Regions from separate parts of the Bacillus sp. URHA0034 genome, predicted to be linked through region 2. Evidence: riboswitches for the same ligand, from Rfam matches in the RefSeq annotation. Region 2 holds a riboswitch; each other region holds the start of a gene.
What was found. A riboswitch is a leader RNA that binds a small molecule or an ion and turns the genes downstream of it on or off. The one in region 2 is predicted to bind cyclic di-GMP.
Positions count from the first base shown of each region.

Region 1: linked by a shared signal. The riboswitch ahead of ACZ9EE_RS11360 (anti-repressor SinI family protein) and the one ahead of ACZ9EE_RS03120 (hypothetical protein) in region 2 are both predicted to bind cyclic di-GMP.
Region 3: linked by a shared signal. The riboswitch ahead of ACZ9EE_RS17950 (pectinesterase family protein) and the one ahead of ACZ9EE_RS03120 (hypothetical protein) in region 2 are both predicted to bind cyclic di-GMP.

Region 1 is NZ_JBWCDK010000002.1:1,947,532-1,949,802, reverse strand. It holds gene ACZ9EE_RS11370 (hypothetical protein) at 23-235, opposite strand; gene ACZ9EE_RS11365 (DnaJ family domain-containing protein) at 367-741, shown strand; cyclic di-GMP riboswitch class I at 1,182-1,272, shown strand; gene ACZ9EE_RS11360 (anti-repressor SinI family protein) at 1,302-1,445, shown strand; gene ACZ9EE_RS11355 (helix-turn-helix domain-containing protein) at 1,491-1,820, opposite strand; gene map (type I methionyl aminopeptidase) at 2,137-2,271, shown strand, end outside.
Region 2 is NZ_JBWCDK010000002.1:187,538-189,808, reverse strand. It holds gene ACZ9EE_RS03130 (LbetaH domain-containing protein) at 1-361, shown strand, start outside; gene ACZ9EE_RS03125 (ECF transporter S component) at 599-1,129, opposite strand; cyclic di-GMP riboswitch class I at 1,361-1,444, shown strand; gene ACZ9EE_RS03120 (hypothetical protein) at 1,474-1,683, shown strand; gene ACZ9EE_RS03115 (CBS domain-containing protein) at 1,820-2,271, shown strand, end outside.
Region 3 is NZ_JBWCDK010000002.1:3,304,761-3,307,031, reverse strand. It holds gene ACZ9EE_RS17950 (pectinesterase family protein) at 1-1,318, opposite strand, end outside; cyclic di-GMP riboswitch class I at 1,341-1,427, opposite strand.

The sequences.
Region 1 (2,271 bases), 1.8 Mb from region 2:
AGGCGTGAAAACTCACGCCTTTTTACTTCATATGATTTGGGAGCCAGCGGCCAGTATCTACACGCTGTTCATCCTCATCTTCGATTCTATTCTTAAAAGCTTCCTGAGTAACAATTAATTCTTCATCTCCAATGGCTTCCTTTACATGCTTTTCTGTTAGGCTGTCCTTTGGGAAATTACCTGGATGATTTTTCTTTTTGTGTTCAAAATGTTCTCCACGTGCCAAAGTTAACACTCCTTTCGTCTTCGCATGTAGTTTCCCCCAACATTCCTAAAAATAAATTGGAATCATTTTTCCAATTTAACTATAGTGCTGCAGTTGGTATAATTAAAAAAAGTCAATAGAGCGAAAAGGAGGCATTTCTTATGGATTTTTTTCAGATTTTGTCAGAAGACCGAATAAAAAAAGCGTATAAAGATGGCGAATTTGATTCACTGCCTGGCCTGGGCAAACCCATGCAGCTTGAGGATTTATCCGCAATTCCTGAGGACTTGCGTATGGCTTATAAAATAATGAAAAATGCGGGTTATACAGAGGATGAAGGACGCATACGTCAAGAAATGGTGGTTATTGAGGATTTACTGAAAAAATGTGATGATAATGAAAGGGAGAATCTTCAACGAAAATTAAATGAAAAGCTGCTAAGGTTTAATCAGTTAATGGCAAAAAGAGGAGTAAAAACAAATTCTTCCCTGTTTAAAAACTATGAGTTAAACATACAGCGTAAAATAAATAAATAATATAGTTGGTTTGGTGCAGTAGGAACTACTCATCACCAGCTTTTTTTCTTGTTCAACAGGTTTGCACATTCTGTCCAATAAAAAGCCAGCAACCACCATAAAGGCAATAGGAATCGAAAAATTCAAAACATGAATTAAGGTCATTTTACATTCACACCTTTTTTGAATTTTTTTATTTTAAGCATATTCACCTGTTGTTTATAATTAAGACAAATTTAACCTTCATAAACAAATTAGGGAAAATTTGTAAATGAAATGTGGTTATTTGTAGAATTATAGGGGAATTTAATTTAAAAAGTTGCTAGAAAATTAGTAAAAAATGACAAAAAACAACACATTCCAATTGTGGTAATCGATATAATGAACATATCACAAATGATTAAGTAAAAAGACCTAGATATAAACGGTTGGAAAAAAGATCACATTACTTAAGTAGGGAAAGCAGAAAAGGGCAAACCTGTTGAAAAGCAGGGACGCAAAGCCGAGGATCTAAGGCAGGAAAGCAGCTGCTAGGATGGCCGGGTTACCTGGAATACAGCGGTATTTTGGGAGTGAGTAGAATGGTGATTACTGAAAAAGAATTGGATGTTGTTGATCAGGAATGGATGGAGCTCATTTTAGAGGCAAGAAAAATTGGACTCTCCATCGAGGATGTGCGCAATTTTCTTACTCACGATGATTTAAAATCATCAGCTACATATTAAAAAAAAGCATTCTACAAAAATAAACGCTTTTGTAGAATGCTTTTTTTATTCATTATTATTTTGATTAATCCGCCACTTATTAAATTCGAGAAAATCCTTGAATTGCTCTTTTGAAACACCGGAATTCATGGCTTCTTTGACAAGATTCATCCAATCCGTATCTAAATCATCCTTATTGATTTGTTCGTGAATTAGATGCTCGACAGGAAGATTTAATACGCCGGAAATTTTCTCCAGAAATTGAATAGAAGGGTTTTTTTGTAAGTTTCTTTCTAATGAACTTAAATAAGATTTTGCAACTCCCGCTTGCTCAGCAAGTTCGGATAGTGACATCTTCTTTTCTAAACGATATTTTTTAACGCGATCACCAATCATTCAGTCTCACACACCTACATTTTAGTTTTTTCCGATAACTAGTGTCATTATGTTTTAATCGGACAGATTCTTTACATATATTCTATCAAAAAGTATGAACAAGTACCATATTAAGAACGGACTATTATTACAATATCATGAACAATGTGAATAATCTCCTAGACCTAGGACCTGTTGAAGGTATGTTTTGAAAAAAAGACTCAATAGCGTTAATATTAAATTGTTGCCATTATAGTATGAAAGAATAATGTTCTAATCAACACTATAACGAATAATCTGAATGTACATAAATATAATCAAAAAGGCAGGGAATCAGATGATTGTATTAAAATCACAACGTGAAATTGAAGCAATGAAAAAGGCAGGAGAAATACTTGCAGCCTGTCATAAGGAAATCGCTAAACTCATTAAGCCAGGAATCACCACGTGGGAAATAGAAGAATTCGTTGAT
Region 2 (2,271 bases):
TTCGATCTTCATTGGAAATCAGGTGAGTATTGCCCATCGAGCTCTTGTTCATGGTCCTTGTTTTATTGGGGACAAGGTGTTTGTTGGTTTTAATTCCATTGTTTATAATGCAATTGTCGGGAAAGGCTCGTTCATTTCTTATAATGCGGTCGTAACAAATGGCGTTCGCATCCCACCGAACAGTTTCGTTCCACCGGGTGCTAATATTGACACCCAAGAAAAAGCGGATGCACTGTCGCCGGTACCAGAGGATAGCAGGGAATTTGCTAGGGAAGTCCAAAGAGTCAATCAGGAATTCCCGGCATCTTATCATGTTTTATTTGGAGAAAATCGTTGTTCTTGTGGACTTGCTTATCACTAACAGGAAAGAAGCTGCCAAGCAATGGCAGCTTTTATTTCGTTCGGGTAGAATGTTAAGGATGGTGGATCAAGGAAGAAGTGCTGAAATGTTACGTTACCTTCACGGTAACAGATTTGTCTTACATTAGAAAGCCACGAGTCAATAAAAAAGCAGAGCTAATTCATTTATGAATTACTCCGCTTTTTTTATTGCGACTATTGGTTTTATACCTGCGAGAACGGGTACTACAACAGAGAACTACATCGTTCCAGCTCGTTTTTGTAAGCGTCCTACAAGAGGGACGACAATGATACCGGCAATGACGACCTGCAAAAAGTTTCCAGGGATGGAGCCGAATGGCTGAACCCAGTTACCATAAAGGATCACTTCGGCAAAATAGTAGCCCACGATTTTGATAATCAGTGCAGCGACAACAGCTAGTGAATGGACCAGGATCCTTTTACCCGGTACCTTTTCAGAAATAAGACCGGCTACAAAGCCCATTGCACCTACAATGATAAAGGTAAACGGCGCCCATGCTCCCCAGCCAGAGATTAAATCGAATAAGCCCATTCCAAAAGCGCCTGCGATGGCTCCTGTTTTTTTACCAATAACCAAGGCTGCTATAAAAAGAGGTACGTTACCCAGATGGATGAGTCCTCCGTTACTCATAATGGGGAGCTTTACATTGATAAACATTGTAGCCACTAGGGTTAATGCGATGAAAAGTGCATTGATGACTAGAGCTCTTGTTTTCGTTGATGCTGTCGGTGAGTATGTTGTATTCATTTGATAACCCCTCTCTTTTTTTAAAATAATATCATAATTTACTATAATCGCAATACTATAAATTTGTACAGCTACATATACTAAAAAACAACCATGAAGATATTTCCTTTTTCAATCAATTCCAATTGATTTTCAAATTTTTCTGTTAATGTCGAAATTTGTGTGATTTTATTTTGAAACATTTGAAATATATGTAATATAATTAATTTACTTTAATTAGTTAAAACATTTGATAGATAAAGGCAAACCACTCGAAAGATTGGGACGCAAAGCTACAGGTCTAAGGTTTCAAACTATGATGGCTGAGCTGCCTAAAATAGAATATATTTTAGGAGGCTTATATTTTGATTGCTCTTACTTATGAAAAAGCACTAGATATAGAATTGGAGGAAGTTAGTGACGAAAATATCGTAGAGGCATATGTAGTAAGCATACTAAATAAGTGGGACCAAAACTTAAGATTGTTGGAACAGGAATTAATGAAAAGAAAGTTATTTTTAGTTGCTTTAGAACTCTATGATCGAAAAAAGCGTAAGACCCTATTAAATCTGTAGACAATAGAACAAGATAATTGACGATAAAAGCAGGAGTTCCTAGATCATTAGGACTCCTCCTTTTTTATTCTGGGTATATAGATAAAATAGTATCAAACATTCATATTTAATAAGACATAAAAGAGGGGTTTAGAGCATGACAACAATAACAGATAATGAATTATCTGAACGTTTTGAAGTGGCTTTTAATAAAATTCATACTTGGCTGCAAAAAAATATTAAAAATGCAAAAACTGACAAATACACGGAACTGCTAAGATTAGGTTTTCCGATGCATTCCATCATAAGAAAACATTATGATGATTTAAAAATATTCGGCAGACTTAGAAACTCGATTGTTCATGACAAAGTTGAACAAGGGTTTTATATTGCTGAACCACACCTGAGCGTAGTCGAGAAAATTGAAACGATAGCCTCCAAGATTAATGAACCAAGGCCTGCCCTTTCCATTGCTACTAAGCCAGTTTTTTATTATTTTGAAGATGCAAAATTAAAGGATATTCTTACCGTCATTAACCGTAAAATGTATTCTGTTTATCCAATCTATAATCAAAATGGCTTCAAATGGCTCTTAACGGCAGAAGGGAT
Region 3 (2,271 bases), 3.1 Mb from region 2:
TTGTTGTCGAACCATCCTGTTTGTCAACCAATTTCAACGCTTGATTACTAGACTTTAGTGGATCACTTACAACTTGTGCATAATTGTCGTTCGGATTAAACACCCAGGCAGTACCTTTATTACTGGTTATTTGAACGGCATAGCTGCCAATATTCCCAGATGTTGTGCTCGTTGGCGCAGTAGGCCATTCAGAGCCATCAAAAGAATCATTGACAAGATATTCCTGAGCTACTTCCGGTTGAGGTTCAACAGGCACCGTTCCGGTCTTCACAGAAGCGACAGACGACTCTGTTCCTTCACCAGCTTCATTGACAGCACTAACCACATAATAATAAGTAGTAGTATCATTTTCCAAACTAGAATCCTGGTAGGCCGTTTCTGTTACATTTGATTGAATGGTATCAAATGGACCTGCTGCATTTGTACTTCTTTTCACATTGTAAGAAGCCGCATCGCTTACGGGATTCCACGAAAGATGAACAGCTGTATCTTCCGCAGACGCGCCTAATCCGGTTGGAGCAACTGGTACAGTTTGAACAGTCGAAACTTCTGTCATAGATGGTACATTATAAATATGAACGTTATCTAAGTAGATCGTCGATGTAGAGCTATTTCCTGTGTTAACATCGAAGTTTCCAAAATCTGTTACAGATTGATAGAATGGTAAGCCCTTAAGCTCAGCATTTGCACCACCGCTAACTGAAACATCATATTTTTGCTGATCCAGGTCTGCCTGGATTTTTACATGATACCAAGTTTTTGGCTGTAAAGATTCTACTAGAGTCGGAGTTTGATTAGTAGAGTCAGACGTACGATAGATTAGTTTGTTTCCGTAAGTTTCAAGTGACACCATCGCCGTATTCACACCGGCGTTTGTCAATCTAAAACGGTTGGATGGAGTACCTGAACCAAATGTGTCACCCATAAAATCATATTCAACCACAACAGTTCCCGTTGTTTGCTTTGTAAAACTGTTGTTATAGATTCGGGTGGACCCACCTTGGTCGGAAGCACTACCTTGATTGTCTACTATCTTTAAAACCTTGTGGTTCACTTGCAGCGGGTCATCTGCCACCTGTATATAGTTGGCACTAGGATTAAATACCCAGGATGCCCCTTTGTTACTTGTAATTGACACATTATAATTGCCAATTTTTCCTGTTGCAACATTGGTTGGGCTGCTTGGCAAATCAGAAGCTTCAAAATCATCGTTCACGAGATCAGCTTCAGCAGATGCCTTAACGATGGTCCCTCCAAATCCAGGAATGAACTGCACTACTAACAGTGCACACAACAAAACATTAAAAATCTTATACACTAAAAAGTCTCCCCTTATCTTGCCGGGCAGTCCAGCCATCCTAGTAAAAATTACCTTAGATCTGTGACTTTGCGTCCCAATCTTTCGATATAGTTTGCCTTTTTCCGACCTTTTAGTACTAGTAACAAAGTTATATTAACAGATTTGTCATGTCGGGATTTGTCGAATGTGAAATTGGCAGAATTTACACCTACTGAAAAAAAGCAGGCATAAAAAGTCGTATTTCAACGACCCTTTATGCCTGCTTTTTAATTCCACTTAGTAATGGAATTCCTTTTAACATTACTTACCTCAGTGGTACTAGTTATTTGAATTTGAATTTGTTTAGTTTCGTGGGATTTCATGATCTTTTGTCTTTCCACATGTTACACACTTATCTGTATAGTAGCTATATTTATGATGTTTACGGAGATAACAAATTATCCCCATTAATTTAGATTTAATCATTTGCAAATAGTCCTCCTCGTATTGCTATGGTAATAATCATAATGGAGGAATGTTATCAAACTATTACTAACAGATTAAAAACTATTAAATTCCTATTAAAATCAAATTAAGTTACGAAGCTAAGGGACGGTTCTCCTGCTCAGAAGCAGGAGAACCGTCCCTTAGCTCCCCAAAATCCTACAATAATATTTTCAAGATTCCACAATTTACCCCATTGATATTGTAACCGTTTTCATTTATAGTAGTATAAACACATTGGAAATGCATAATGGAGGTCTACAACTATTAATAGGAGTGGATAATTATGGACGAGCAAGGAAATCTATTAGTTGGATTATTGTGGGGTACGTCTTTAAGTGTTCCGTTATGGATTGCAGTTTTCGGTTGGATGAAACTTCTATTACATTTTGTTTTGTAGTAGAAATACTTTTTCATAAATATCATGTAAGATAAGCCAAACACTCAATTTCATAACTTCTTAGAATTCGACGCAAATGAAATTCGAC